3 regions of the Pseudomonas sp. GOM7 genome follow, and region 2 is predicted to be linked to each of the others. Evidence: predicted binding sites of a transcription regulator. Region 2 holds the regulator's gene; each other region holds the start of a gene.
The links. Region 2 encodes sigma-54, which starts transcription at its own class of promoters, with help from an activator protein. Its sites were predicted from a motif close to ANTGGCATNNANNTTGCTNT; they were not measured.

Region 1: a site for sigma-54 is predicted at 4,329-4,348, ahead of OU800_RS06160 (ammonium transporter). Genes of this name have one in related genera too.
Region 3: a site for sigma-54 is predicted at 8,192-8,211, ahead of OU800_RS15895 (flagellar basal body rod protein FlgF). Genes of this name have one in related genera too.

What each region holds. Positions count from the first base shown of each region.
Region 1 covers NZ_CP113519.1:1,364,277-1,374,478, forward strand. The annotation lists gene OU800_RS06145 (GNAT family N-acetyltransferase) at 1-344, opposite strand, end outside; gene OU800_RS24220 (methyl-accepting chemotaxis protein) at 417-1,283, opposite strand; partial or broken gene OU800_RS24225 (nitrate- and nitrite sensing domain-containing protein) at 1,326-2,384, opposite strand; gene OU800_RS06155 (GGDEF domain-containing protein) at 2,841-4,043, opposite strand; gene OU800_RS06160 (ammonium transporter) at 4,461-5,765, shown strand; gene OU800_RS06165 (dimethylamine monooxygenase subunit DmmA family protein) at 6,118-6,663, shown strand; gene OU800_RS06170 (PDR/VanB family oxidoreductase) at 6,660-7,604, shown strand; gene OU800_RS06175 (heme-dependent oxidative N-demethylase family protein) at 7,663-8,691, shown strand; gene OU800_RS06180 (aminomethyltransferase family protein) at 8,795-9,925, shown strand; gene OU800_RS06185 (DMT family transporter) at 10,031-10,202, shown strand, end outside.
Region 2 covers NZ_CP113519.1:4,357,819-4,368,020, reverse strand. The annotation lists gene OU800_RS19355 (ZIP family metal transporter) at 1-177, shown strand, start outside; gene OU800_RS19350 (HPr family phosphocarrier protein) at 460-732, opposite strand; gene rapZ (RNase adapter RapZ) at 748-1,605, opposite strand; gene ptsN (PTS IIA-like nitrogen regulatory protein PtsN) at 1,608-2,072, opposite strand; gene hpf (ribosome hibernation-promoting factor, HPF/YfiA family) at 2,085-2,393, opposite strand; gene OU800_RS19330 (RNA polymerase factor sigma-54) at 2,494-3,987, opposite strand; gene lptB (LPS export ABC transporter ATP-binding protein) at 4,123-4,848, opposite strand; gene lptA (lipopolysaccharide transport periplasmic protein LptA) at 4,848-5,387, opposite strand; gene lptC (LPS export ABC transporter periplasmic protein LptC) at 5,374-5,940, opposite strand; gene OU800_RS19310 (KdsC family phosphatase) at 5,949-6,470, opposite strand; gene OU800_RS19305 (KpsF/GutQ family sugar-phosphate isomerase) at 6,470-7,444, opposite strand; gene OU800_RS19300 (ATP-binding cassette domain-containing protein) at 7,686-8,495, shown strand; gene mlaE (lipid asymmetry maintenance ABC transporter permease subunit MlaE) at 8,495-9,292, shown strand; gene mlaD (outer membrane lipid asymmetry maintenance protein MlaD) at 9,292-9,762, shown strand; gene OU800_RS19285 (MlaC/ttg2D family ABC transporter substrate-binding protein) at 9,777-10,202, shown strand, end outside.
Region 3 covers NZ_CP113519.1:3,598,254-3,608,455, forward strand. The annotation lists gene OU800_RS15865 (flagellar hook-associated protein 3) at 1-1,273, opposite strand, end outside; gene flgK (flagellar hook-associated protein FlgK) at 1,342-3,387, opposite strand; gene flgJ (flagellar assembly peptidoglycan hydrolase FlgJ) at 3,397-4,566, opposite strand; gene OU800_RS15880 (flagellar basal body P-ring protein FlgI) at 4,581-5,660, opposite strand; gene flgH (flagellar basal body L-ring protein FlgH) at 5,810-6,532, opposite strand; gene flgG (flagellar basal-body rod protein FlgG) at 6,572-7,357, opposite strand; gene OU800_RS15895 (flagellar basal body rod protein FlgF) at 7,404-8,144, opposite strand; gene flgE (flagellar hook protein FlgE) at 8,357-9,727, opposite strand; gene OU800_RS15905 (flagellar hook assembly protein FlgD) at 9,764-10,202, opposite strand, start outside.

The DNA of each region.
Region 1 (10,202 bases), 2.4 Mb from region 2:
GGCACGCGCAACTCGGTGATGCCTTGCGCGCGGGCGAGCCGTTCGAGCGCGGCCATTAGCGCTTGGCCGACGCCCTGGCCTTGCGCGCTCGGGGTGACGAAGACGGATCTGACCACATGCCCATCCAGGCTGGCGGTGCCGAGCAATTGCCGCGCCTGCTCGGCGACCAGCACCCGACGCGTAGCGATCAGTTGCGCGACGCGCTCGGCGGTGAAGTTCTTCTCCACCTGGGCGATCACGTGCGCGGCGTAATCCCTGGCGTTGCTGATGCGCAGGGTTTCGACTATCACCCGGCTGATTGCTGGAGCATCGTCTGGCTGTGCGGCGCGTATCTCGACGCTCATGGTCTGGCTCGATCCTGAAGGCGATGAATCGCAGAGGCTGCCGGCTCGTCGAGAGCCGGCAGCGAATGCCTGTCAGCCTACCTTGAAGCGCCCCACCAACTGCTGCTGATGATCGGCCAGGCTGGCCAGCTCGCGGCTGGTCACGGCGGTCTGTTCGGCGGCGGCGCTGACCTGGATGACCAGGTCGTTGATGTCGTTGACGTTGCGGTTGATCTCTTCCGACACCAGGCTCTGCTCCTCGGCGGCAGAGGCCACCTGGATGTTGCGGTCGCTGATGCTGGCGATGCCGTCGGCGATCTGCACCAGCAGTTCGCCGGCCTTGACCACGTTGCCGGCGCTGGCCTGCGCCTTGTCGAGGGTTTCCTGCATGGAGCTGGCAGCGCGATCCGAGCCACTCTGCAGGTTGCTGATCATCTGCTGGATGCTGACGGTGGAGTCCTGGGTCTTCTGCGCCAGTTGCCGTACTTCGTCGGCGACCACGGCAAAACCTCGGCCTTGTTCGCCGGCACGGGCCGCTTCGATGGCTGCGTTCAGGGCCAGCAGGTTGGTCTGTTCGGCAACGCCACGGATAACGTCGAGCACCGAGGAGATGGCATCGCTCTCTTTCTTCAGCTCGACGATGATCCGTGCGGTCTGCTCGGCCTGGGTCGACAGGGCCTGCACCAGGCGCACGGTGTTCTCGATCTCGCGCTTGCCCTGCAAGGTATCGTCGTTGACCTGGCGCGACATCTCGGCCGCTTCGGTGGTGCTGCGGGCCACGTCTCTGACCGTGGCGCTCATCTCGTTGATGGCGGTGGCCACCTGATCGGTGCCCTGGCGCTGCTGGGCCACGTTCTGGCTGGTCTGCAGGGCCGCAGTCGAGGACTCTTCGGCAGCGGTGGCCACCTGTGCGGCGGTACCGCCGATTTCCTGGATCACGTCCTTGATCTGCTGCGCCATGTTGTCGAGGTTATGGGCGATCACACCGAACTCGTCGCGGCCATCGTAATGGGTATGGGCAGTGAGGTCGCGTTTCGACAAGGCGACCAGGGTGTCGTTGAGGTCGCTGACGGCCGATCTGATATTGCGGATGATCAGGTAGGCCAGCAGCACCACTGCAGCCAGTACCCCGAGTATGGCGCCGATGGTCAGCCACAGGCTGCGTGCGGCTTCCTCATAGGCGTGCGTGGCGAGAGCGCCGACGCTCTGGCTCAGCGCGTTTTCCACCTGCACCATGAGGTCGATGCGCGCGGTGGAGAGCTTGAACCAGTCTGCTGGTTTGACGTTCAGCGCTTCACCCAGGGGCGTTTCCAGTGCCGTGCTGCGCATACCGATGGCGGCCTGCGCGTCGGGTTGCTGCAGGGCCTCGTCGAGCTGGCGCTTGAGCTCCGCTGCCGCCCTGCGCTGGAAAGCATCCTGATAGGCCATGAACTCGCCGATGTTGTGGCTCAGGCGTGAGAGCAGCTCGGCATCGATCTGGTTGCGGCTGTAGGCCAGTCCCAGCAAGGCGCGTTCGCGGCCGGCACGCTCCTTCATTTCCACGAACTGGTTGAGTGCGCCGAGGGCGCGCAGGATCTGCGGCTCGCTGACACTGGCCTCCAGCGACTGGGTGTAGCCGATCAGTGCTTTGATCAGCGCGGTATAGCGGGCGCCGGATTCGCTATTGTCGATCGACTGACCATCGACCTGCTGGCGCAAGGCACCGATCGCAGCGAGGTCTTTCATGACCTGTTCCAGGCCTTCGCTGGCATCTGCCGGTAGCCCTTGCATCTGCTTGGCTGCAGCATCGCTGTCGAGGCGAAACTGCTTCAGCGCGTCGGCCATGGCTGTCCCTTTGCTGCCCAGGAACACGCCGCTGGCACCGCGCTCGCGCTGCAGGGCGGTAACCACGTTGCTGATTTTCTGCGCGGTCTCGATGGCGAGCACGGTATGTTTCATCTCGCTCAGCGTCTGGTATTTGCCGGCGAGGTACACGGCAGAGAAGGCCAGGAAGCCGAACAAGGGAAATATGAGTATGAGCAGGAGTTTCACGCTCAACGGGGCATTCTTGACCATCTTCATGAACCTATCATCTGGATTGAGGTGTAGCGGGCGAGCGTAGGGCGACTAGCGCAGGCCAAGGGCTCGCGGCCATGCGGGGCGTGTGCGCCTTTGCCAGGGGAAGTGTTGCTGTGCTGGGTTGCATCTGCTTTCGACATGGGGTCATCGGTCGTCCTGACGTGCGCCTGGTTCAGGCGCCTCCCGAGGCGCGGGTGCGTTCTCGAGTCTCTCGTATGAACAGCTCATCGTGCGCTGAGCGGGTTTCTTTAGCGAAGCCTGCCCAGCGGTTTGGCAGACAACAATCGTGCAAAGGTCGAATGAGCCGGTCGCTCCAGGGCGAGGCATCCGTTCCGATTGCCGACATGCTCAAGGGAAAGCTTAGACAGAATCGCCCAGTGTGCCTTGACGAGGGGCAATGAAGCGTCGTTCTGCCGTAAATCTCAGGAGGCCTTCGGGCATCTGTGTCGCGCGCTGAACTCAGCCGACCTGAGCCTCCGCCGGTACCTGCACGCAGACACGGTTGCGCCCCTGTTGCTTGGCCCGGTAGAGCAAGTGGTCGCACTGTGCGAAGAGATCTTCAACCTGTTGTACATCAGGTGAGTGAGTGGGGCAGGCGCCGATGCTGATGGTCAGGTGCATCAGGGCGTCGGGGCGGTGTAGATGCTCGATGGCGAGGTTGGCCACCTGCTCGCGCAAGCGCTCGGCCAGGGCGAGGAGTTCCTCGGCATTGGCTATCTGCAGGAGGACGACGAACTCTTCGCCACCGTAGCGGAACACCTCGCCCTGGCCATGGCGCAGGCTGGCACTGATGCAGCCGGCGACCTGGCGCAGGCTCTGATCGCCGATCTGATGGCCATAGTGATCGTTGAAGGGCTTGAAGAAGTCGATGTCCAGCAACAGCAGGGAGAAGGGGCGACCGTTGCATTGCATCTGCTGCCAGTGCTGCGCCAGAGTGCGATCGAAGGCACGGCGGTTGCCTACGCCGGTCAGCGCATCGGTATTGGCCAGCTCCGCCAGGCGCAGGTTGAGCGAAGCCAGTTCGTCGCGCTGGCGCTGTTTTTCCTGATCTTCGAGAAAGGCTCGGCGCACGCCGTTGATGTTGGTCCAACTGATGAACAGGCTGAACAGCAGCACCGGCAGGTAGGCGATGCTGAACACCAGCACCGGCTTGCTCTGGCCGTCATGCAACAGCCACAGGTTATACAGAATGATCGCCGAGATGGCGCTTGAGCAGGCCAGGATGCCCCGGAAGCTGTAGCGTGCACCGAGGTTGGCGAGGATGATGAAGACCACCGAGGCGTAGACGAAGGTGGGCACGTCGGGTGAGCTGCTGCGCTTGAGCAGCTCGAACCAGGCGATGGTGGAGATGATGTCGTGGATCGGCATCAGCATGTCCATCAGCAGCACCTTGCGGATGCGCCAGAACACCAGATAGATGTTGAACAGGCCGATGAGACTCAGGCCGCTGCGCAGCAGCAGGGACTCCAGCGCCATGTCGGGAATCAGCAGGGCATCGGCGAAGACGTACAGGTCATAGGCGAACATGGCGATGAAATTGATCGCCAGCAGGAAGCGGCCATGCTGCTGGACGACGTAGCGCTCGTACGCTGTCCGCTGCCGGGGCGGTATCGCACGACCCGTTTGCCTGACGGACACGCTGCCTGGCTCGAAGGCGCTCATCGTGGCGGATTCCTGTTTTTCTTCATGACACGTTCTGGTGAAGGCAATTGTATTCCGATGCCGAAATGATGGCGCTTTGATGCTTGCTTGCAATGATGCGCCATTATTACGCCGCTACTCCCGCATGGCGAGGGGGCAGCATTTTTTACAGGTCTGAACCGCCGTTTTCGTTTCCTGCACCAAGACGGTGAGGCTTGTTGCTAGCGAATCTCCGAGTGAGTCAGTGTGCCTTGCTCAACCTTATGATTTTGTTTCACTTATTTTATTTGTAATTGGGTGTTTCCAATTGGCAAGAGGATTGCTATGCCTGTGGGGAAATAAAAATTCCTGTCAGGATATGTTGTCCGGCAGGGTCTCGCATGCCGATGCCGCGCGATAGGTCGCGCTGGACGGCTCCCTGATTGGAGGCTGTAGTCGATGATCCGTAGTCGTGTTGCGTTGGGGGTTATTCCGTTGTTGGGCAGTGCCGTCGCGCAGGCGGCCGAGACGCCCGTGATCAACAGTGGCGATACGGCGTTCGTGGCGCTCTGCTCGCTGGTGGTGTTGCTGATGACGCTGCCTGGCCTGGCGCTGTTCTATGGCGGCATGGCGCGTGGCAAGAACGTGCTGTCGATCCTCATGCAGGTGTTTTGCACCGCATCGCTGATGTCGGTGCTCTTCGCCATCTATGGCTACAGCCTGTGCTTCACCGACGGGGGGGCCTGGCAGTCGCTGATCGGCGGGCTGGACAAGCTGTTCCTCAAGGGCGTGGGCACCGACTCTGTGGTCGGCACCATTCCTGAATACCTGTACTTCCTGTTCATGCTGCTGTTCGCCGCGATCACCCCGGCGATCATCGTCGGCGCCTTCGCCGAGCGCATGAAGTTCTCGGCGGTGATGCTGTTCATGGCGGTCTGGCTGACGCTCAACTACATCCCCATGGCACACATGGCCTGGGGCGGTGGCTGGGTGTTCAACCTCGGCGTGCAGGATTTCGCCGGTGGCAACGTGGTGCACCTGAACGTGGGTATCGCCTCGCTGGTCGGCGCCTGGCTGATTGGTCGGCGGCGTGACTACGGCACGTCGGCGGTGGCCCCGCACAACATGACCATGACCTTCATCGGCGGCGGCCTGCTGTGGGTCGGCTGGCTCGGCTTCTGCGCCGGTTGCGCCCTGGCGGCCAGTGGTTTCGCCATGCTGGTGATGGTCAACACCATGCTGGCTAGCTGCGCCGGGGCACTGGCCTGGATGCTGATCGAGGGCGTGCACCGTGGCAAACCGAGCCTGTTCGGTGCGGTGTCCGGGGCCATCGCCGGGCTGGTGGCGATCACCCCGGCCTGTGGCTACGTCGGCCCCATGGGCGCCATCGTGCTGGGTCTGATCGCTGCGCCGGTGTGCGTCTGGGCGGTGGAGAAACTCAAGCCCGCCATGGGCCTGGACGATGCCTTCGACGTGTTCTGCGTGCATGGTGTGGCCGGTATCCTCGGTGGTTTGCTGACCCCGGTGTTCGCCCTGAGCGAATTGGGCGGGCAGGGTTTTACTGGCGAGCGTGGGCTGTTCGATCAATTGCAGGTCAACGCTGGCGTACTGCTGTTCAGCATCCTCTTCTCGGCACTGACCAGTTGGCTGGCATTCAAGATCGCGGCGCTGTTCTGCGGGGGGCTGCGCGTGGATGAAGAGCAGGAGATCGACGGTCTGGATCTCGCCGCGCATGGCGAGGTGGGCTACAAGTACTCCAGTTGACCTTGCCCGGGGCTGTTGCCGTTTCGTGCGGCAACAGGCCCTGAAGAACGACGCCGGCGCATGGGGCCGGCGTTGTCGTTTCTGCGTGGCGCCTGCTGTGGCCACCTTTTCTTCACCCTTCAAGTCCCGTTTTCAAAAAACGTCCCCATGCGCCGCAGTGGCGCGCATTGCCCCGCCCTTGTGCAGCGTTCGCCAGCCTGCAGTGGGGCTGATCGGGTCTGCCCCAGCGCTGGCGCGGGGTGACGGAAATGGCACAGTCCATGCTTTCTTGTTGAGAACAAAAAGTTCTCCAAGGGAATTTTCTCTGGAGGCAAACCGACCATCGCCTTGCTCTCACCCGGGAGGATTTCCGATGACAGCATCCAGTACCGAACCCCTGTTCAGTACCCCACGTTATGCCAGCGAGGCGTCCAGGCAGCCGGCCAGCCGCCGGATCGTGGTGGCACAGCAGGCGAACCTGGCCGCCAGGTTGCTCGACCACCCGACACCGACGCTGCTGCTGTGCCTGGGCGAGACGCTGCCAGGCAGTGTCGAGCAGGAAAGTCTGCCCAGCAGCGAAGCGCTGTACCTGCGTTTGCAGATGCTGCTGGAGCAGGCCCAGGCCGGCACCCGGCTGTATGTCTGTGGCGATGAAAGCTTTCTCTGGCACATCCACAGCCTGGCGCGGCAGGCCGGCCTGCTCGGTGACGAGATCGAGCTGTTCAAACGCGGCACACGGCGCCGCCTGTATTGCGTGCACTGCGGGCATTTCCAGGACATCGGCAACGAAGGCGAGTGCACCTGTGGCCAGTGCCGGGTCAGGCTGTTCGTGCGCGAACATTTCTCCCAGCGCCTTGGCGCCTACATGGGCGTGTGCCTCGACCCGGACAACCCCCTTGCGCCGGAGGTGCGGCCATGAGCGCGATGATCGAGGTGCAGGTCACCGAGGTGCGTCAACTGACCCCGGTGGTGCGCGAGTTCAGCTTCCGCGCTGTCGACGGCACGCTGCCGGGCTTTTCCTGTGGCAGCCACGTGCAGGTGATATTGCCCACCGGGGGGCGCACGCTGCGCAATGCCTATTCGCTGTTGGGCGACCCGCGCGACAGTGGTGTGTACCGCATCGCCGTGCGCCTGCAGGAGGCCTCGCGTGGCGGTTCGCGCTACCTGCACGAGCAGGTCAGGGTGGGCGATCGTCTGCAGATCGGCGCGCCAAGCAACCTGTTCGCCCTGCATTCGCAGGCCCGCCATCACATTCTGGTGGCCGGTGGCATCGGCATCACCCCCTTCATGGCCTATCTGGCTGAGCTCGAGGCGCAAGGCGCTTCGTTTGAACTGCACTACGCCTACCGCAGCGGCCTGACCGACGCCTACGCCAGCGAGCTGCGCGAGCGCCTGGGCGAGCGCTTCCATGGCTACGACGCCGCTACCGGCGAGCGCCTGGACTGCACCAGCCTGTTCGCAGGCAAGCCGCTTGGCAGTCACCTCTACGTCTGTGGGCCGCAGCGCCTGCTCGACGAGCTCAAGGTGCTGGCCGCCGCTCATGGCTGGTCGGCCGGGCGCCTGCACTGGGAAGCCTTCGCCGCGCCCGAGCCGGGCCAGCCGTTCACCGTCGAGCTGGCGCGCAGTGGCCAGCGCCTGCAGGTGCCGGGCGACCACAGCCTGCTCGAAGCGCTGGAGGCGGCGGGAGTGGAGGTGCCCAACCTGTGCCGGGGCGGGGTGTGCGGGCAATGCACCACGCGCTACCTGAGCGGTGAGGTGGAGCACCGCGATCACTACCTGGACGAGCAACAGCGCGGCGCAGCGCTGATGCCCTGTGTTTCCCGTGGCGGCTGCTCCGGCACGCTGCTGCTCGATCTCTAGGGGCACATGCCCCAACGCTTGCTCATGGTGCGCATAGCGCACCCTACAGGAGAGAGTCATGCCCGTCGTGATGAAACCGCTGGAAACCTACCGGGACGATTTCACCTTCAGCAACAGCCCGCAGGCCATCGCCCGTTTTCCCTTCCCGTTTCCCGAGGACAGCTACATGTACTCGGTCAACCTCGAACCGGCCACGCCGCGCGAGCCGGGTTCGGTGTTCGAGCACTGGTTCGATATCGACGAGCACTACGTCTCGGAGATGGCCGAGCGTGCCTGCGTGCTGGAGAAGGACCCGGAGCGCTGCCTGGTGATGCCGCACATGGCCCAGGCCGCCTGGGACACCCTGGAAATGCTGATGGAGCACCTGGCCGCTGACTACCCCGAGCATTTCGCCCTGGAGCGAGACGGTGATCAGTGGCTGTGGATCAACCGCCCGCTGGGCATCGAGCAGCGTTTCACCTTTGGTGATGCCAGCACCCTGCCGTTCGAGCCACTGGAGTACATCACCCGCCAGGTGCAGGGCGACTTCGCCGTGCTCGACCAGCGCGACGGCGATCTGTTCATGGACGCCGGCATGGTCACCTGCCCGGCGGACTGGTCGATCAAGTTCGACGCCGGCATGAGCTTCAAGCAGTGGCACGCGCCGGTGCCGGGCGTGGCGCATCAGCTCGGCGTGTTCGACCGCGCGCTGAAGTACCTGCTGAACATCCAGGTTGGCCAGCCGGTGCGCCGCCTGAACTGGACCATGACCATCAACCCGCGCCTGGATACCTCCTCGGAAACCTTCCACCAATGGGGCCATGAGCGCGGCCTGGTGACGCCGGAGAACGTCGCCCGCCTGGTGCACCTGCGCGTCGAGCTGCAGTTCATGCCGCGCCTGCCACGCAGCAATGCGCTGCTGTTCGGCATCCGCACCTACCTGATCAGCCTCGAGGAACTGGCCAGCAACCCGGCCTGGGCCTGCCGCCTGCACCGCGTATTGCGCGACCTGCCGGACGAGATCGCCGACTACAAGGGCCTGACCCGCTACCGGCAGACCGTGGTGGACTGGCTGCGCCAGTTCGACCCCCAGGCCCACGCCGCCTGAGCGTCTCCGAGTTTCCTCTACCCAGCCCCTCTCCCACAGGTGGAAGAGGGGAGACAGAACCCTGCCTGCGCAGGCTCAACGACGAACAACAGGAGAAACTGACATGGCCAATTCCTGGCGTATTTCCGCCCTTGCCGAGCGTCACCGTGCACTGGGTTCCAAGCTCGAGGACTGGAGCGGCATGGGCACCGCCTGGACCTATGCCAGCGACCTGGCCGACGAGCACGAGGCGATTCGCACCCGGGCCGGGCTGATGGACGTGTCCGGGCTGAAGAAGGTGCACTATGTCGGCCCGCATGCCGAGAGCCTGCTGGATCAGGCCACCACCCGCGACATTTCCAAGGTCTACCCGGGCAAGAGCGTCTACGCCTGCATGCTCAACGAGGCTGGCAAGTTCGTCGATGACTGCATCGTCTACCGCACTGGCCCCAACGCCTTCATGGTGGTGCACGGCTCTGGCAGCGGCCACGAGATGCTGGTGCGTTCGGCCCAGGGCCGGCAGGTGGCAGTGCTGTTCGACGACGACCTGCACGACCTGTCGCTGCAAGGCCCGCTGGCGGTGGACTTTCTCGCCGAGCACGTGCCGGGCATTCGCGAACTGCCGTACTTCCATCACCTGCAGACCAGGCTGTTCGAGCGCCCGGTGATGATCTCGCGCACCGGCTACACCGGCGAACGCGGCTACGAGATCTTCTGCAAGGCCGCCGACGCGCCAGCCATCTGGGACAGCATCCTGGAGAAGGGCAAGGGCCTGGGCATCATCCCCTGTGCCTTCACCGCGCTGGACTGGCTGCGGGTGGAGAGCTACTTGCTGTTCTTCCCCTACGACAACTCGGAGATGTACCCCTTTGCCGATCAGCCGGCCGGCGACACGCTCTGGGAGCTGGGTCTGGACTTCACGGTGTCGCCAGGCAAGCAGGGCTTCCGTGGGGCCAACGAACATTACCGCCTGCAGGGCAAGGAACGCTTCAAGATCTTCGGCGTGCTGCTCGAAGGCGACAAGGCTGCCGAGGCCGGCGACACCCTGTGGGCCGATGGCAAGCAGGTGGGGGTGATCACCTGCGCCATGTACTCGCGGTTGTCCGGCAAATCCATGGCCATCGCGCGTATGGAGGTGCCCTATGCCGAGCAGGGCGCAGCGCTGGAAGTCAAAGGCAGCCTGACGGTCAACGCCATCGCCCATACCCTGCCGTTCGATGACCCGGAGAAGAAGAAACGTACGGCCAAGGGCTGAGTGTCAGATCCTGCGACCGGGAGTCGTCGCGGGTAAGGAGTTCCTGGGGCAAGGGAACAGGGCCATAAGGATGTGGCCCGATTTGCCTCGAATTGGGGGGGCGTCATGGCCTGGTTGAACGGTTGGGGGTTTCTGCTGCTGGCCGGTATCTGCGAGGTGTTCTATGCCTCGATCATCCCGCGTACCGACGGTTTCACACGGCTGTGGCCGAGCCTGTACTGCGCGTTTTTCCTGGCGCTGAGCATCTACCTGCTGAGCTTGTCTGTTCGCGTGCTGC
Region 2 (10,202 bases):
GGCATCTCGCAGCTACTGCTGCCCTGGGGCCTGGCGTTGGCAGCGGGGGCGATGCTGTTCGTGGTGATCCATGAAGTCGTGCCCGAGTCGCAGCGCGAAGGGCATGGCAGCGAAGCCTGCCTGGCCCTGACCGCAGGCTTCTGCCTGATGATGGTGCTGGATACGGCCCTGGCGTAGCCCGCATTAATCCGGGGGAGGGCTCCCGGATTGCATCCGGGCTACCTTTGTACATGTGTAGGAGCGAGCTCTGCTCGCGAAGCTTTTGGCGTTACCTGCGTTCGCGAGCAGAGCTCGCTCCTACAGTTCGTAGGGTGCGCTGTGCGCACCGCTTGTGCTTCGGATGCAGCGGCTTGGTGCGCACGGCGCACCCTACGGCGTCGCGTATACCGGGCGCTCCGTGCACGATGGATGTCTTGCAGCTTGCAGCTTGCAGCTTGCAGCTTGCAGCTTGCAGCTGCTTTATTCGCCCTCGTCGAAATAGTTGTCGATCAGCGCGATCAGCGCCTGCATGGCCGCTTCGTCCTGCTCGCCCTCGGTGTGCAGATGCACCGGGGTGCCTTTGCCGGCCGCCAGCATCATCACCGCCATGATGCTCTTGCCGTCCACCAGGCTGTCGCTGCTACGGCCGATACGCACCTGGCAGGGGTACTGGCTGGCAACACCGACGAATTTGGCGGCAGCACGAGCGTGCAGGCCGAGTTTGTTGATGATGGTGACTTCGCGGATTGGCATCGCGGCAGGGATTCCTTAGCTGAGGTCGCGGTGGCGAACCTGGACGTTCTTCAACGAATGCTTGAGGGCTTCGCTCAGGCGTGCGGCCAGGTACACCGAACGATGGTGTCCACCCGTGCAGCCGATGGCGATGGTCACGTAGGCGCGGTTGCTGGCGGCGAAGCGCGGCAGCCACTTCTCCAGGTAGGTGAGGATGTCCTGATACATATCTTCGACCTCCGGCTGCGCGGCCAGGTAGTCAATGACCGGCTGATCGAGACCGGAGAAGTCGCGCAGCTCCGGCTTCCAGTAGGGGTTGGGCAGGCAGCGGGCGTCGAACACCAGGTCGGCATCGACCGGCATGCCACGCTTGAAACCGAAGGATTCGACGAGAAAGGCCGTGCCGCTCTGGGTTTGCCCGAGCAGGCGCAGCTTGAGGGTGTCGCGCAACTGGTAGAGGTTCAGGCGCGTGGTGTCGATCTTCAGGTCGGCCAGGTCGATGATCGGCGCCAGCAACTGGCTTTCGTAAGCGATGGCTTCTGCCAGTGAGCGGTTGTCGTTGGTCAGCGGGTGGCGCCGACGGGTTTCCGAGAAACGCTTGAGCAGGGTGTCGTCTTCGGCGTCGAGGTAGAGCACCTCGCAGCGAATACCGCGCTTGTGCACTTCGTCGAGCAGTTCGGGAAAGCGCCGTAGCTGGCTGAGCAGGTTGCGCGCATCGATGGATACCGCGACCTGAGGCAGCATCAGATCGCTCTGCGGCAGGAAGCGTTCGGCCAGATCCGGCAGCAGGCTGGCCGGCAGGTTATCGATGCAGTAGAAACCGTTGTCTTCGAGTACATCGAGGGCAGTGCTCTTGCCGGAGCCGGAGCGACCGCTGACGATGATCAGGCGCATGGTTATTGACCGTTCTGGATGTCCACGACCACCTGGTAGAGCGCTTCACTGGTCGGCGCCTGGCGCAGGCGTTCGCGCACGTCCTGGCGGTCGAGCATGCTGGCGATCTGGCGCAGGAGTTCGAGGTGGGCGTCGGTGGCGGCTTCCGGCACCAGCAGGACGAACAGCAGATCGACCGGCGCGCCGTCGATGGCGTCGAAGTCGACTGCCGTGTCCAGGCGCAGCAGGGCGCTGATCGGTGCGTTGCAGCCGGCCAGGCGACAGTGAGGGATGGCGATGCCGTTGCCGAAGCCGGTGGAGCCAAGCTTCTCGCGGGCGATGAGGCTCTCGTAGATGTCCTGATTGTCCAGCTCATCGAGGTCGCGGGCGACCAGGCTGGCGATCTGTTCGAGCACACGCTTCTTGCTGCCGCCCGGCACGTTCACCAGGGAACGGCCGGGGGTCAGGATATTTTCAAGTCGGATCATGGAAGGGAAATGTCAGCGGGCTGTGGCGCCTTGCAGGCGATCGAGCTGCTTTTCCTTGTGCTTGATAAGTTGACGGTCGAGTTTGTCTGCCAGCAGGTCGATGGCAGCGTACATATCGTTATGTTCGGCGTTGGCGACGACCTCACCGCCAGCAACGTGAAGGGTGGCTTCGATCTTCTGCTTGAGCTTTTCGACCTCCATGATCACCTGAACATTGGTGATCTTGTCGAAGTGGCGTTCCAGTCGGCCGAGTTTCTCGCCGATGTAGTCACGCAGGGCGTCGGTCACATCCAGCTGATGTCCACTGATGTTGACTTGCATACCGCTTTCTCCTTGTTGCCTTGTGTAAGAGATAGGCCTTAACGAGGCCCACCACCGGAACACTGTGGCCTGCTCGCCATGGACGAGCAGTCGATCTTGCTCACATCAGTCGCTTGCGTTCGCTGGAGGGGGCGATACCGAGGGATTCACGGTACTTGGCCACCGTGCGACGGGCGACTTGGATGCCTTGTGCCTCCAGTAAACCAGCGATCTTGCTGTCGCTCAACGGCTTTTTCGCGTTTTCCGCGGCCACCAGTTTCTTGATGATGGCGCGAATCGCCGTCGACGAGCATTCGCCGCCTTCGGAGGTGCTGACGTGGCTGGAGAAGAAGTATTTCAGCTCGTAAATGCCACGCGGGGTATGCATGAATTTCTGCGTGGTGACGCGCGAGATGGTCGACTCGTGCATGCCCACCGCCTCGGCGATGTCGTGCAGCACCAGGGGCTTCATCGCCTCGTCGCCATAGTCGAGAAAGCCGCGTTGGTGCTCGACGATCTGCGTGGCTACCTTCATCAGGGTCTCGTTGCGGCTCTGCAGGCTCTTGATGAACCAGCGCGCCTCCTGCAACTGGTTGCGCATGAAGGTGTTGTCGGCGCTGGAATCGGCGCGTTTGACGAAGCCGGCGTACTGCGCATTGACGCGCAGGCGCGGCATGGCTTCCTGGTTCAACTCCACCAGCCAGCGGCCGTTGTGCTTGCGCACGATGACGTCCGGCACCACGTATTCCGGCTCGCTGGATTCGATCTGCGAGCCCGGGCGCGGATTGAGGCGCTGGATCAGCTCGATGACCTGCTTGAGCTCGTCTTCCTTGAGCTTGGTGCGGCGCATGAGCTGGGCGTAATCGCGGCTGCCGAGCAGTTCCAGGTGTTCGCTGACCAGGCGCTGGGTGTCGTTGAGCCAGGGCGTGCTGGCCGGGAGTTGGCGCAGTTGCAGCAGCAGGCACTCGCGCAGGTCGCGGGCGCCGATGCCGGCCGGCTCGAACTGCTGAATGCGGTGCAGCACCACTTCCACTTCGTCCAGTTCGACGTCCAATTCCGGGTCGAAGGACTCGGTCACTTCCTCGAGGGTTTCTTCGAGGTAGCCATCGTTGTTGATGCAGTCGATCAGGGTGGCGGCGATCAGCCGATCCTTGTCCGACATGGGCGCGAGGTTCAGTTGCCAGAGCAGGTGGCTGTGCAGGCTCTCGCCGCTGGAGGTGCGGGTGGTGAAGTCCCACTCGTCATCGTCGTTGCTTGGCAGGCTGCTGGCGCTGGTCTGGTAGATGTCTTCCCAGGCGGTATCGACCGGCAGCTCGTTGGGAATGCGTTCGCCCCACTCGCCTTCCTCCAGGTTATCAACCGTCGGAGTGGCTTCCTGGTAGCTCTCTTCCTTGCTCGGCGCGGGAGCAGCGCTTTCGGCGCCGTCGGCCATCGGGTCGCTGTTGTCGAAGTCGTCGCCGTCTTCCTGGCGCTCGAGCATGGGGTTGGATTCCAGCGCCTCCTGAATTTCCTGTTGCAGATCCAGAGTCGACAGTTGGAGGAGGCGGATGGCCTGTTGCAGCTGCGGGGTCATCGTCAGCTGCTGGCCCATCTTGAGGACTAGCGATGGTTTCATTGCAGACCTTAATTTACCGGCGAGTTACGCCTTCCACATCAGGGCGCCGAAGCGCCGCCAGGAAGCAAATTATATGCCTGAAAATCTCGTCCTTGCCTAGGGGCTGTCCTATTTCCGTCATCTAAATATGGATGTTTACAGACGGAACTCGTGGCCCAGATAAACCTCTTTCACCGTCTGGTTGGCGAGGATGGTCTCGGCGTCGCCTTCGGCAATCAGTTGGCCATCGTTGACGATGTAGGCCGTTTCGCAGATGTCCAGGGTCTCGCGTACGTTGTGATCGGTGATGAGAATGCCGATACCCTTGGTCTTGAGGTGATGGATGATCTGCTTGATGTCGCCCACGGAGATCGGGTCGACACCGGCGAAGGGTTCGTCGAGCAGGATGAACTTGGGGTTGGTGGCCAGGGCGCGGGCGATTTCCACGCGGCGTCGTTCACCACCGGACAGGCTCATGCCCAGGTTGCCTGAGATGTGGTGGATGTGGAATTCCTGCAGCAGGTTCTCCAGCTCCGCCTGGCGCCCGGCGCGGTCGAGATCCTTGCGCGTTTCGAGGATGGCCATGATGTTGTCGGCCACCGACAGCTTGCGGAAGATCGAGGCTTCCTGCGGCAGGTAGCCGATGCCGGCGCGGGCACGACCATGCATGGGCTGGTGGCTGACGTCGAGGTCGTCGATCAGCACACGTCCCTGGTCGGCCTGCACCAGGCCGACGATCATGTAGAAGCAGGTGGTCTTGCCGGCACCGTTGGGGCCGAGCAGACCGACGATCTGGCCGCTCTCGATGTTCAGGCTGACGTCGCGTACGACCTGGCGGCCCTTGTAGCTCTTGGCCAGGTGTTGGGCTTTGAGAATGGCCATTACTGCTGTTGATCCGCGGGTTTGTTCTTGGGTTGGATGACCATGTCGATGCGCGGACGCGGCACGCTGACGTTGTTGCCGGTGGCGCGTCCTGCGTTGACGATCTGGCGGCGGGTGTCGTAGACGATCTTCTCGCCCTCGAAGGTATTGCCTTCCTGGATCACCTTGGCCTGGTCGATCAGTACGATGCGTTCGTTGCTGGCGAAGTACTGGATGGTCTTGCCGTAGGCTTTGACGATTTCCTTGTCCACGGCGGGCTTCTGCTCGTAGTAGGCGAGGTTGCCGACCGAGGTGAACACGTCGATGTCGCCGCTGGCGGTCTGGGTGATGGTCACGGTGTCGCCAGTGATCTTCAGGGTGCCCTGAGTGATGATCACGTCGCCGCGATAGACCGCCACGCCCTGCTTGTCATCCAGTTCGGCGGTATCGGCCTGGATGCGGATCGGCTGGTCGCGATCGGAGGGCAGAGCCCAGGCGGCCGCGCTTCCAAATGCGGCGCCGAGGCTGAGAATCAGGGGGAGGGTGTTAACGAACCTCATGCTGGCCTCTTACGTTGGACAGCAGGAGCATCCTGCCGTCATTCAAGTACGCTTTCATTCCTTGTGCCGTGGTCACCCCGTTGGCCGCGACGATTCTAACGGCTTGCTCGGTCTGCGCATATTCCTTGTCAGGAATTACGGTCATGCGGCTACTGGTGATGATGGTGGGGCGGTTCTTGGCATCGGTACGGGCAATGCGCACGTCGTCGATCAGTTCCACCTCTTTGCCGCCGGGGGATACCTCGGCGCGCTGGCTGGTGACCTTCCACGGCAGGTTGGTGCCGCGGTACAGATCCAGTTTGGGGTTTTGCACCTGGGTGATGTCGGTGCTCTTGACGTGCTCGAGCTTGTCGGCGGTCATGCGGTAGTGCAGCTTGCCATCGTCCTGGAACTGCACGGTGTGCGCGCCGATGGCGTAGAAGTCGATGGTCTCGTCGCTGTCCGTCTGTTGCGGCGTGCGGCTGGTTTCCGGAGCGATGTTCCAGTAGCCGAGTGCGCCGACGAGTACGGCGATCAAGGCGAATATCAGCAGGTTGAGCGCTTTGCGTGGCATGTCGTGCCCTACAGGTAAGCGGCTTGAGCCGCGTCCAGCGTGCCCTGGGCACGCATGATCAGTTCGCAGAATTCGCGCGCAGCGCCTTCGCCGCCACGCGCCTGGGTCACGCCATGGGCGTGCTGGCGGACGAAACCGTCGGCGCTGGCCACGGCCATGCCCAGGCCGACGCGGCGCATGACCGGCAGATCCGGCAGGTCGTCGCCCAGATAGGCGACCTGTTCATAGCTTAGGCCGAGTTCGGCGAGCAGGCCGTCGAGTACCACGAGCTTGTCCTCGCGGCCCTGGAACAGATGCTGGATGCCGAGGTTGTTGGCACGCCGCTCCACCACCGGGGTCTTGCGCCCGCTGATGATGGCGGTGCGCACGCCCGAGGCCATGAGCATCTTGATGCCATGGCCGTCGAGGGTGTTGAAGGTCTTGAACTCGCTGCCGTCTTCGAGAAAGTACAGGCGGCCGTCGGTGAGCACGCCGTCGACATCGAACACGGCCAGTTTCACGGCGCGGGCACGCTGCAGCAAGGTATTCATCACATCACTCCTGCGCGCAGCAGGTCGCCGAGGTTGAAGGCGCCCACCGGGCGGTCTTCTGCATCGACCACCACCAGGGCGCTGATCTTGTTGTCTTCCATGATTTTCAGGGCTTCCGCGGCGAGCATTTCACCATGTACGGTCTTGCCGTGTGGGGTCATCACCTCGTCGATCAGCGCCTGGCGTACGTCGATGCCCTTGTCCAGGGCGCGGCGCAGGTCACCGTCGGTGAAGATGCCGGCCAGGCGGCCGTCGCGCTCCAGCACGGCGGTCATGCCCAGGCCTTTCTGGGTCATTTCCAGCAGGGCGTCGCGCAGGCTGGTGCCACGTTGCACCTGCGGCAGGGTATCGCCGGCATGCATGACGTTCTCCACCTTGAGCAGCAGGCGTCGGCCCAGGGCTCCACCGGGATGGGAGAAGGCGAAGTCCTCGGCGGTGAAGCCGCGCGCCTCCAGCAGGGCGATGGCCAAAGCGTCGCCCAGGACCAGGCTGGCGGTGGTCGAGGAGGTGGGGGCCAGGTTGAGCGGGCAGGCTTCCTGCGCCACGCGGGCATCGAGATTGGCCTCGGCGGCCTTGGCCAGCGGCGACTCGGGGTTGCCGGTCATGCTGATCAGACGGATGCCCAGACGCTTGATCAACGGCAGCAGGGTGACGATCTCGGCGGTGGTGCCGGAGTTGGACAGGGCCAGGACGATGTCGTCCTTGGTGATCATGCCCATGTCACCGTGGCTGGCTTCGGCGGGGTGGACGAAGAAGGAGGCGGTGCCGGTGCTGGCCAGGGTCGCAGCGATCTTGTTGCCGATGTGCCCGGATTTGCCCATGCCCACCACGACCACGCGCCCCTTGCAGTCGAGGATCATCTCGCAGGCCTTGACGAAGCTGGTGTCGAGGCGTGGCAGCAGATCCTGCACGGCTTCGATTTCCATGCGGATGGTGCGGCGGGCGGTTTCGATCAGATCGGGGCGTTGGCTCATGTACGGCGGCTGCTTCGGGTGAAAAGGCGGGGATTATACCGATAAAGGATGACGTGCTCACCTTTTCCAATTCGCAAACTGGCTCGCAAAGCTGTCATGAATCTGAACGTTACAAATCCGTACTCTGGGCCCTGGGGGCTGCAAATGCTATAGTCCGCGGCCATTTCGGCCATCCAGCAGTTGTGTCTCCGAGCATGGGAGGTGGCGTCTGCCAGGAAGGCTTGATTCTCAAGGAGTTCAGATGAGCGCCGAACACGATTACGCGATCGAGCTGCAGGGCGTCAGCTTCCAGCGTGGTTCGCGAGCCATTTTCGACAAGGTCGACATCCGCATTCCGCGCGGCAAGGTCACCGGCATCATGGGGCCGTCCGGTTGTGGCAAGACCACGCTGCTGCGCCTGATCGCCGCCGAGCTGCGCCCGTCCGCCGGTGACGTGCGGGTTGCCGGGGTCAGTCTGCCCAAGCTGTCGCGCGATGAGCTGTTCGACATGCGCAAGCAGATGGGTGTGCTGTTCCAGAGTGGTGCGCTGTTCACCGATCTCGATGTGTTCGAGAACGTGGCCTTTCCCTTGCGCGTGCATACCAAGCTGCCGGAAGAGATGATTCGTGACATCGTCCTGTTGAAGCTGCAGGCGGTCGGTTTGCGCGGTGCCGTCGAATTGATGCCGGACGAGCTGTCCGGTGGCATGAAGCGGCGGGTGGCTCTGGCCCGGGCGATTGCCCTGGATCCGCAGATCCTCTTGTACGATGAACCGTTCGTCGGCCAGGACCCCATCGCCATGGGAGTGCTGGTGCGCCTGATCCGCCTGCTCAACGATGCGCTGGGTATCACCAGCGTGGTGGTCTCCCATGACCTGGCGGAAACCGCCAGCATCGCCGATTACCTCTACGTGGTCGGCGATGCGCAGGTGCTCGGGCATGGCACGCCGGACGAACTGATGAATTCCGATAACCCGCGCATTCGCCAGTTCATGAAGGGCATTCCGGATGGCCCGGTGCCGTTCCATTATCCGGCTCCCGATTATCGCGATGACCTGTTGGGGAAACCTTGATGCGTAGAACTTCTCCGCTGGAGCGGGTGCGCCTGTTCGGCCGTGCGGGTATCGATGTGGTGGCCACGCTGGGGCGTTCGGTGCTATTCCTCGGGCATGCCGTGTTCGGTCGCAGTCGGGCTGGCAAGCCCCTGCAACTGCTGATCAAGCAGCTCTATGCCGTGGGCGTGCTGTCGCTGGCGATCATTGTCGTGTCAGGCATCTTCATCGGCATGGTGCTGGCGCTGCAGGGCTACAACATCCTGGTCAGCTATGGTTCGGAGCAGGCGGTGGGGCAGATGGTCGCCCTGACCCTGCTGCGCGAGCTGGGCCCGGTGGTCACGGCGCTGCTGTTCGCCGGGCGTGCCGGTTCGGCCTTGACCGCCGAGATCGGCAACATGAAGTCCACCGAACAGCTCTCCAGCCTGGAGATGATCGGCGTCGATCCACTCAAGTACATCGTCGCACCACGCCTATGGGCGGGTTTCATTTCCATGCCATTGCTGGCCATGATCTTCTGCGTGGTGGGCATCTGGGGTGGGGCGATGGTCGCCGTGGACTGGCTCGGTGTCTACGAGGGCTCGTTCTGGGTCAACATGCAGAACAGCGTTTCCTTTTACGACGATGTGCTCAATGGTGTGATCAAGAGCGTCGTCTTCGCTTTCGTGGTGACCTGGATCGCCGTGTTCCAGGGTTACGACTGCGAGCCCACATCCGAAGGCATTAGCCGCGCCACCACGCGTACGGTGGTATACGCCTCGCTGGCCGTGCTCGGGCTGGACTTCATTCTGACCGCTTTGATGTTTGGAGATTTCTGATGCAAAACCGCACGCTGGAGATTGGTGTCGGCCTGTTCCTCCTGGCCGGTCTGCTGGCCTTGCTGCTGCTTGCCCTGCGTGTCAGTGGCCTGAGCGTCGGTACCGCTGGCGATACCTACAAGGTCTATGCCTATTTCAACAACATCGCCGGGCTCACGGTGCGGGCCAAGGTGACCATGGCCGGTGTGACCATCGGCAAGGTCAGTGCGATCGACCTGGATCACGACAGTTACATGGGGCGTGTCACCCTGGAACTCGATAGCAAGGTCAACAATCTACCGGACGATTCCACCGCTTCGATCCTGACCGCTGGCCTGCTCGGTGAGAAATACATCGGCATTAGCGTGGGGGGAGAGGAGGCCGTGCTCAAGGACGGCAGCACCATCCACGACACCCAGTCGGCGCTGGTGCTGGAGGATCTGATCGGCAAGTTCCTGCTCAATTCGGTCAATAAAGACGAAGCCAAGTGATGAGGGGCAAAACCATGCTCAAGACCCTGCGTAACTCCCTGCTGGCCATGCTGGCGGTATTGCCGCTGCTGGCGTTCGCTGCGCCCAGCGCGCATGAGGTGGTGCAGCAGACCACCGAGACCCTGCTGGCCGATCTCAAGGCCAACAAGGAGCGCTATCGCAGCGACCCCAATGCCTTTTATGAGTCGCTCAACGAGATCCTCGGGCCCGTGGTGGACGTCGAAGGCATCTCTCGTGGGGTGATGACCGTGCGCTATTCGCGCCAGGCCTCGCCGGAACAGATGAGCCGATTCCAGGAAAACTTCAAGCGTAGCCTGATGCAGTTCTACGGCAATGCCCTGCTCGAATACGACAACCAGGACATCCGTGTGTTGCCAGGCGCCGCGGAGGAGCCGCAGCGGACTTCGGTCGGCATGGAAATCCGTGACGGCAAAGGCGTG
Region 3 (10,202 bases), 760 kb from region 2:
GCCCGGACAGGGTGAAGTCCACGCCATAGACGTTGAAGGTCGACGGATACGGCCCCGCAGCCGTGCCCGTGGTCAGCACCGGGCTGTTGGGGCCGACGGGCTGAGCATAAACCTCGTAGTTGGTATCGTCGGTGAAGCGCAGCACCACGCCGGAGGTGGGGAACTGGCTGTCGAAGGTGTTCTGGTTGACGATGGTGCCGCCGGCCACCACGGCCGCCGAGGCATTGGTGGAGGAGCGGGTCACGGCGAACTCGGTCGGTGCCGACTGCAAGGTGAAGCTGTGCGTACCGAGCCCAGGCGAGCCAGCGGTGGCCGGTGGTTGGATATCGGCCAGCAGGTTGTCCAGATCCAGCGGGTTGTCGCCCTCCTTGAGGGCCACATCGAGCTGGAAACGCATACCGCGAAAATTGATGGAGTTACCGCCACTGACCAGCGGATCGATCTTGCCGCCGCCAGGAATCTCCGAGGTGACGTCGGCGCCGCTGGCATCGTAGATGCGAAACTCGTTGCCGCTGACGAAGGCCAGCGAATAGGGCTCGCCGCTGCGGAAGTTGGCATTGAAGGCGCGCTCGTCCTCCACCAGCCCCGGCGACATGAACACGCGCTGCTCATCCTCGGGCACGGCAGCGATGGTGGTCGCGGGCAAGGGCGGGGTCGGCAGAGCCGGATTATTGACGCCGCCTGCGTTGATCACCCGATCGGCGTTGCTCACGTCCTCGAACAGGCGCTTGCCGTTGTCGTTGATCGCCACGTTGGTGGAACTGGCCACCTGCAGGCTGCGCTGGCCCTCGTCGCCGAAATAGGAGTAGGTGCCATCCGGGTTGCGTACGAAAGGCTCGGTCTTACCCAGGTTGCCGGAGAACAGGTATTCGCCACGGGCGTTGCGGCTGTTCATCAGGTTGAGCAACTCGGCCTCGCGCTCGGACAGCTCCTTGGCGATGGAATTGCGGTCAGCCGAAGACAGAGCCCCGCCACCGGCCTGTACGGCCAGTTCGCGCACCCGCTGCAGCACGGTATTGACCGAGTTGAGCGTGGTTTCCTCCTGAGACAGGCTGTTCTTCGCGGCTGTCAGGTTGTCGTTGTACTGCTTGAGTACCGACTGCTGCTGCTCGAGCTGCAGCAGGCGCACCGAGGCGACCGGATCGTCCGCCGGGGTCAGGATGCGGTTGCCACTGCTGATCTGCTCCTGGGTGCGGATCACGTTGGCGTAGTTGTTCCCCAGGCCTGAGACGCCGTTGTTGAACGCCTGAACGGAGGAAATGCGCATGACCATAAGGCTTGCCTCTTGCGGTACCTGCCATCGGAGCAGGCTTGACCCTCCCGCATTCGGGAGGGTCGCTATCAGAATGTATTGATCAAGGTATCGAACAGGCTACGCGCAACTTGAATGATCTGCGCGGAGGCCTGGTAGTACTGCTCGAACTGGATCAGCTTGGCGGCCTCCTCGTCCAGGTTCACCCCGGAGACCGAGTCGCGGTTGTCGGTGGCCTGCTTGAGGATCGCCGAAGTCGCCTGGCCATCCACCCGAGCCTGGCTGGTCAGAGTACCGACCCGCTCGACCAGGTCACCATAGGCATCGGAAAAACTCGAGCCCGTGGTATCCGGCGCGGCCGGGTTGATGCCGATGACCGATTTCTTCTGCAGGTCGACCAGGTTCAGGGCGTTGCGGTTATCGGACACACCATTGGTGTTGAACGACACCGAGAAATTGTCGCCTGCTGCCGGCCGGCCGCTGATGTTCACCTGATACTCGAAGGCCACCGGAATCCCCGGCGGATTGGCCGGCACGTTGATGGTCAGGGCGTTGTCCTGACCCGGCACGATGTTGCCGGTATTGATCACGTTGCCGTTGATGTCCACCACGTTGTAGCTCTGCGTGGCACCACCGGCGGCACCCATGACGATACGCAGCGGCGGCGCGTTGCGCAGGCTGGTTTCCAGGTCGGCTTGCGCCGCCGGGTCATAGATGTCGATCTCGGTCTTCAGGGTCGGCTGGCTGATCTTGCCGGTGCCGATGTTGCCCGGGCTGGTTTCGGCCTTCAGCGGCGCGGCGAAGGCCAGCTCTTCGGGGTTCTTCATGTCCGCGCGGATGTCGCGCCCGGCATTGCGGGTGGGCATGATCTGGAAGCGGTCGCCCGCGGCGAAGGTGCCGGCGGCGACGCCCAGGCTGAAACCGTCGATTTCCGGCGCTGGCACCGTGGTGATGTCGAAGGTGGCCGGGGTCGGCGGAAACAGGGTGCCATCGGATTGCCGGCGCACCACGTATTCGGTGGCGCTGGTGAACTGCACCTCGTAATCGCTGGTGGTCAGTTGGGTGGTATCGGTGATGCTGACATTGAGGTTGGCCGAGGGGTCACTGTTGCCCACCCGCGCCAGGCTGCGCTGAGCGAGCAACAGCGGGTCGTTGAGCGGGCGGAACAGTTCGTTGCCGAACTGGCCGTTGAGATCGAGCCCCTGCCCGAGCTGGACGTTGAGCTGGTCGGCAACCGACAGCGCCAGGCGCCCTACCGAGTTCATCGAAACGTCCAGCACGTCCTGGCGATAGCGCAGCAGGCCGCCCATCTCACCGCCGGTGATCAGCGAGGTGACGTTCTGCTGGGAATTGCCGCTGACAAACTGGATCTCGCTGCGCAGCGGGTCGGACAACCCAGGAGTGATCTGCAACTTGGAAGCCGTGCTGCCGACCACCAGGGGCTGGCCGGAGCCGATGAACAGGTTGTAGCTGTTGTCGTCCTGCGGCACCACGCTGACGCCGACGAACTCGGACAACTTGCGCACCGCCTCTTCGCGCGCGTCGAGCAGATCGTTCGGTGCCCGCCCGTTGGCCGAAGCGATGGCGATGGCGTCGTTGTAGCCGGCGATGGAGGTCGCCAACTGATTGACCTGGTCGGTCACCGCCGAAAGCTGCTTGTTGATGAAGCTGTTCTGCTCGAACAGGCGGTCGTATACGGTGTTGAAACGCTTGGCCAGACCCTCGGCCTCGGACAGCACCAACTGCCGTGCGGGAATGTTGGCCGGGTCTTCGGCGGCGGTCTGCAGGGCGCTGAACAGCTTCTGCAAGCCGGGCGTCACCCCGGTGGTACTGCCGGCCAGCAGCGAGTCGAGCTGGTTGATCTGGCTGAGGTAGGACTGCGTATCGGAGTTCAACGCCGTGCTGCTACGCACCTGGGTGGTGAGAAAGTCGTTGTAGATGCGCCGCACGTCCACCAGCGTGGTGCCCGAGCCGATGTAACCGGCACCGCTGAACTGCGGCACGCGCGTGGCCTGCACCGAATCCTGGCGGGAGAAGCCGGGGGTGTTGACGTTGACGATGTTGTGGCCGGTGACCGACAGCGAGGTCTTGTTCGCCGACAGGCCGGACAGGCCGATGTTCAGTAGGTCAGCCATGCTTCAATCTCAGGTCCTGGTAGTCGAGCCATCGGCAGCCGCGACCGCCTGATAGGTCTGCATCTGACGGGCGATCTGGGAGATCTTGCGCGCGTAGTTGGGGTCGGTGGCATAACCGGCCTGCTGCAGTTCCTTGACGAAGCGCTCCGGGTTCTCGGTAACGTTCAGCGCCTTCTCGTAGCGACCGTTGTCCTGCAGGAAGCGCACGTAATCATCGAAGCTGTGGGCGTAGGACTCGTAGGTACGGAAGCTGGCGGATTCCTTCACCGCCTTGCCGCCCTTGAACTCGGTGGTCAATACCCGTGCCGAGTCCCCTTCCCAGCCGCCATGGGCCTTGATGCCGAACAGGTTGTGGCTGCTGTCGCCATCGCGGGTGCGGATGATCGACTTGCCCCAACCCGTTTCCAGCGCGGCCTGAGCCACCAGATAACGCGGGTCGACACCGATTTTCTCGGCAGCCGCCTCGGCCATCGGCAACATGGTGGCAACGAATTCCTGTGGCGAGGCGAAGGCGGCCTTGCCCGGCGCCAGCGGCGGCTGGGCGATGCGCCGGCCAGCGAGGGCATCGATGTCCAGCTTCGGTGCCGTGGTCTTGGCCGTGCTGACCTGCGCCGGAATCCAGTCCTCGCCAGCCAGTGTCTTGCCATCGCCAGCGGCGGGCACAATGCCGGCCAGCAGGCGATCGGTCAGTTTGCCCGGCAGCGCCAGGCGCCGACGATTGAGTGCGGCCACATCATCGCTCTCGCGAAAGCCGGAGACCCCCTTGACGCTCTGCTCGGCACTTTGCGCCGCGACCGGCTGCTGCACCTGGGCAAAGGGGTTGGGGCGATCGGAGTGCTGCTTGAGCTTGGACATCTGCCGCGTCAGTACATCGGCCAGGCCGATGCCGCGACCTTCCTTGGACAGGGTGACCGCCAACTGCTGGTCGTACATGTCCTGGTAGGTCTTGCTCTCGTTGCTGTTCATGAAGTTGCCTTCGCTGAACACGGCATTGGCCGAGCGCATGGCCTTGAGCATTTCGTTGACGAACAGCGACTCGAACTCCTTGGCCACCTTGCGAATGTTCTGCTCGCTGTCACCGCCCACCTTGAATTGGTTGAGACGGTTCAGGTCGTTGAACGAGCCGCTGTCGACCGGGCTCTTGGCGCCGAGCAGACCGGCTGAGAGTCGAGAATCCATACGCTTTTGCCTCTTTAGATCACGATCAGGTCAGCCTGCAGGGCGCCGGCTTGCTTGAGCGCCTCCAGGATGGCCATGAGGTCGGAAGGTGCGGCACCGACCTGATTCACCGCACGTACGATTTCGTCGAGGCTGGTGCCTGGGCCGAACTTGAACATCGGTTTCTTTTCTTCCTCGGCACCGACGCGCGAGCGCGGCACCACGGCGGTCTGGCCACCGGAGAGTGCTTCGGGCTGGCTGACGATGGGGTCTTCGGTGATGGTCACGGTCAGGCTGCCGTGGGTCACGGCCGCTGGCTGCACCTTGACGTCCTGGCCGATGACGATGGTGCCGGTGCGCGAGTTGATGATGACCTTGGCCACCGCCTTGCCCGCCTCCACCTGCAGATTCTCCAGAATCGACAGGTAATCGACGCGCTGATTGGGGTCGAGCGGCGCGCTGACGCGGATCGAGCCACCATCGATGGCCTGAGCCACGCCGGGGCCGAGCAGGTCGTTGATCTGATCGACGATGTTCTTCGCCGTGGTGAAGTCGGGGCGATTGAGGTTGAGAGTCAGGGTATTGCCCTGATCGAAACCACTGGGCACAGGGCGCTCGACCGTGGCACCGCCGGGAATGCGTCCGGCCGAGGGCACGTTGACGGTGATGCGCGAACCATCGGCGCCACTGGCATCGAAGCCGCCGACCACCAGGTTGCCCTGAGCGATGGCGTAGACGTTGCCATCGATGCCCTTGAGCGGCGTCATCAGCAGACTGCCGCCGCGCAGGCTCTTGGCGTTACCGATGGAGGAGATGGTGATGTCGATGGCCTGGCCCGGCTTGGCGAACGCCGGCAAATCGGCATGCACCGAAACCGCGGCGACGTTCTTGAGCTGCACGTTGCCACCAGCCGGCACCTTGATGCCGAACTGCGCCATCATGTTGTTGAAGGTCTGCACGGTGAAAGGTGTCTGCGTGGTCTGGTCGCCGGTGCCGTTGAGACCGACCACCAGGCCGTAGCCGATCAGCTGGTTGCTGCGCACGCCCTGAATGGAGGCCAGATCCTTGAGACGCTCGGCCTGGGTTGGCAGGCTGATCAGCAAGCTGCATAGCATCGTCGCCAGCAGCAGCCAGTCGTTGGCACCACGGCGGCGATAGCCACGCTGCGCTGCGGCGAACTGCTGACGACAGGAGTACTGCGGCTTGCTCTCACGAGCGGCCGGGCGCAGGGCACTGATCCAGGATGTCATAACGGCTCTCCAGCTCAGAACGGCCACAACGGGCTCATGAAGAAGCGGCTCATCCAACCCGGCTGGTTGGCATCGGCGAAGGCGCCCGTGCCGGAATAGGTGATGCGCGCATCGGCCACACGGGTCGAGGCCACGGTGTTGTCGGTGGCGATATCGTCGGCGCGCACCAGGCCGGAAATACGTACCAGCTCGTCGCCGGTATTGAGGGTCATCCATTTCTCGCCGCGCACGGCGAGGATACCGTTGGGCAGTACTTCGGCAACGGTCACGGTGATCGAACCGGACAGACTATTGCTCTGCCCTGCCTGCCCGGAGCCGGTGTTGGCGCGTTGCGAATCCCAGCTCGAATCCAGGCTCAGGTTGTTGTTGGTCATGCCCAGGGCGCTGAGGCTGCGCAGCGGGTTGTCAGGGGCCACGGCCATGCCGAACAGGTTGGGCACGCCGAGGGTGCCGCTGCTGTCCTTCTTCAGCGCGCTGTTGGCGTTCTTGCTGGCCTGGGTACGCTCGTTGAGGGTGATGGTGATGATGTCGCCGACGCGGAAGGCCTTGCGGTCGTCATACAGGCCGTTCTCGAACCCGGCCTGATAGATCGCGCCGTTGTTCTGCGCCGCCGGCATGGGCGTGCGTGGCAGCACCGGCGCGTAATAGGGATCGTCCGGCTTGGCCGTCGGCGCCACGCAGCCACTGCTCAGCAGCACGCTCGCCAACAGGGGAAAACAGATCAATTGCCGGTTCATAACCTCTACCTCACGGTGTAACTAGTCGGGCTCGATGGATCAGAGGTTCTGCGTCACGAACGACAGCATCTGATCGGCGGTGGAAATCACCTTGGAGTTCATTTCATAAGCGCGCTGGGTGGTGATCATGTTCACCAGTTCCTCGACCACGCTGACGTTGGAGTTTTCCAGGGTGTTCTGCAGCGTGGTGCCGAGGCCGTTGAGTCCCGGCGCCCCTACCTGCGGCGCACCACTGGCGCCGGTTTCCAGGAACAGGTTGTTGCCGATGGCTTCCAGGCCGGCGGCGTTGACGAAGTCGGCCAACTGGATGTTGCCGATGACCTGCGGCTGCGGGTTGCCGGCAGTGGTCACGGAGGCGGTGCCGTCTTCACCCACGGTGAAGGTACGCACCTCCGCCGGCAGGACGATGGCAGGCTCCAGCGCGAAACCCTGAGAAGTGACGATCTGGCCATCGGAATTGAGATGGAAGCTGCCGTCGCGGGTATACCCCACGTCACCATTGGGCATCAGGATCTGGAAGAAACCGCGACCGTTGACCGCCAGATCCAGCGGCTGCTCGGTGGTCTGCAGGCTGCCTGCAGTGAAGATCTTCTGCGTGCCCACAATGCGCACCCCGGTACCGAGCTGCAGGCCGGAGGGCAGTTGGCTGTCCTGGGTGGACTGGCCACCCGGCTGACGGCGAATCTGGTACAGCAGATCCTCGAACTCCGCGCGGTCGCGCTTGAAGCCGGTGGTCGCCACGTTGGCCAGGTTGTTGGAAATGGTGGTCAGGTTCATGTCCTGGGCGGACAGGCCTGTCTTGCTGACCCACAGAGCCGGAAGCATGTCGTTTCTCCTCGGGCGCCGGTTTTACGGCGCCGCGTACTGGTAATTAGCTAAGTTGCAAAACCCGAGCCACGGACGATGCATTGTCCTCGGCGGTGCGCATCATCTTCACCGACAGCTCGAACTGGCGGGACAGCGCGAGGATGGCGGTCATCTCTTCGACGGCATTGACGTTGCTCGACTCGAGAAAGCCCGAGGTCAGGGTGACGGTGGCATCGGGCTCGACCTGGGGCTGGCCCTTGACCCGGATAAGGCCATCGGTGCCCTTCTCCATCTGCTTGGGATCGGGATTGACCAGCTTGATGCGGTCGACCTCGGCCAGGGTATTGGGTGCCTCGCCCAGCGCGCGGATGCTGATGGTGCCGTCCTGGCCGATCTCCACCTTCTGCTCCGGCGGCACGGCGATCGGCCCGGCATTGCCCATGACCGGCAAGCCATTGCCGGTGCGCAGGACGCCAAGGGCATCGATGTTGAGGCTGGCAGTTCGCACATAGGCTTCGCTGCCATCGGCAGCCTGCACGGCGATCCAGCCCTTGCCGCCGACGGCCACGTCCAGATCACGCCCGGTTTCCTGCAACGAGCCTGGCCGGAAATCCGTGGCCGGGCGTTCGCTCATGGCGAATACGCGGGCCGGGAAGGTTTCGCCGAACAGCGGCATGGAGCGCGCCTGCTCGAAATCACGGCGAAAACCGGTGGTCGACACGTTGGCCAGGTTGTTGGCGTGGGCGCGCAGCCCCAGGCTGTTGTTCTGCGCACCTGTCATGGAGACGTACAGCATCTTGTCCATGGAAATCCTCCGAGTGGGCGACGTGCCCTTGGCTCTTTGCATGCTCTAAAGCAAGTGCCGTGCCATTCCCGAAAAACAACCACAAGATACTGATTTAAAAGGAGTATTAGAGAAGATAAAAAGGCTTTAAGGATCTTGGCGGCGAAGTTTTGCCGGGCCGGAAGCAGCAAAGCGGCAAGCCAGGCTTGCCGCTTTGCCAGGTGCGCCAGGGATCAGCGCAGGTTGATGATGGTCTGGGTGATGGCGCTCTCGGTTTCGATGGTCTTGGCGTTGGCCTGGTAGTTGCGCTGCGCGACGATCAGGTTCACCAACTGGTCGGAGATTTCCACGTTGGAATCTTCCAGCGCGCCGGCCTGCAAGGCCCCCAGGGTACTGCTGCGCGGCGTACCGATCACCGGCTCACCCGACTCGAAGGATTGCACCCATTCGGTCTTGCCGTTGGGCGTCAGACCCTGCACGTTGGCGAAGTTGGCCATCAGCACCTGCCCCTGAATCTTCGACTGGCCGTTGGTGTAACGGGCGAAGATCACCCCGGTATCGTCGATTTCCAGGCCCGCTAGCTGGCCTGTGGTATAGCCGTCCTGACTGACGCTGTTGACGCCAAAGGCCGTGGCGTACTGGGTCGAACCGCGCATGTCGAAGGTAAAGGCAGAACTGTCGGCGCCGTTGGGCACCAGCGCGCCAGGGTTGGCCGGATCCTTCTCGGCCGGCACCCAGTCGGCCTGGGCCAGGACGAAGGTGCCGTTAGCCGCGGTTGCCGGAATGGCCGGCGCATCCAATGCCGGGTTGGCCGGGGTGCTGGCGATCGGGGTGAAAGCCGGGTTGGCAAGCTGACCGGCCGCATCGTAATTCATCGCATAGCTGAATGGCTGGGTACTGGTCGGATCACGCGGGTTCACGCCATCGATCAATACATGCATGACCCAGCCATTGTTGGCCGGCGCCTCGTTCTTCACGAAGTACTGCGACATGACGTGGGCATTGCCCTGCGTATCGTAGATATTGGTGGAGGTCGACCAGTTGAAGGATTTCGAGTCACTTGGATCGAAGGTCGGCGCGGCCATGGTGCCGGCATTGGCCGGGCGCACGGCGTTGGAGTTGAGGTTGATCGATTGCGTGACCGAGGTGGTGGCCCTGGGCTCCTGCTGACCGGCATTGATGCGCAGGTCGCTCTGGATCGGCAGGATGTTGCCCGACTCGTCGGCCGAGTAGCCCTGCAGGCGATAGCCGAAGTTGTTGACGATGTAACCGTCACGGTCGGTGCCGAAATAACCGGCGCGGGTGTAGCTCATGCTGCCGTTGTTGCTGGTCATGAAGAAGCCGTTGCCGTTGATCGCCAGATCCAGGGCATTCTGCGTGTAGTTGATGTTGCCCTGATTGAACAACTGCGACACGTCGGCAAGCAGCACACCACTGCCGCGCGGGTTCTTGCCGGTGCCCAGCACCGAGGATGCATAGACATCGGCGAACTCGGCACGCGACTGCTTGAAGCCTGCAGTGCCGGCGTTGGAAATGTTGTTGCCGGTAACGTTGAGGTCATTGGTCGCGGCACGCAGACCACTGAGACCGATATTGAACGACATGGAAAACTCCTTTGCCGGGATGGCCGGCAACAATAATTACTGGCCGATGATCTGCACTTGGGAAAGCGGAACGCTGCCGAGGCCGGCAAGATTGAGCATCAGTTCCTTGCCACCCAGCGCGACACTGTCGACATTGGCCGGCAACTGGGTGTACAGCCCCTTGGTCTCGCTGCCATAGGTGGCATGCGCCTCGAACTTGTAGGTGCCGGGCGGCATGATCTTGCCGCTGTCGTCCTTGCCGTCCCAGATGAAGCTGGCATTGCCGGCCACCTGCTCGCCCAGGTTGACGCGCGTCACCAGGGCACCGGAATTGTCGAAGACGTTGACATAGACGTTCTTGCTGCTTACCGGCACCGTCACGCTGCCCTTGAAGCTCTCGCTGGTGTCGACCACCGCCTTCTCGCCCTGCACGATGACCTTGCGCCCCACCAGCGACGAAGCCTGCAGCGCCTGCGAGGACTGGAAGTTGGACATC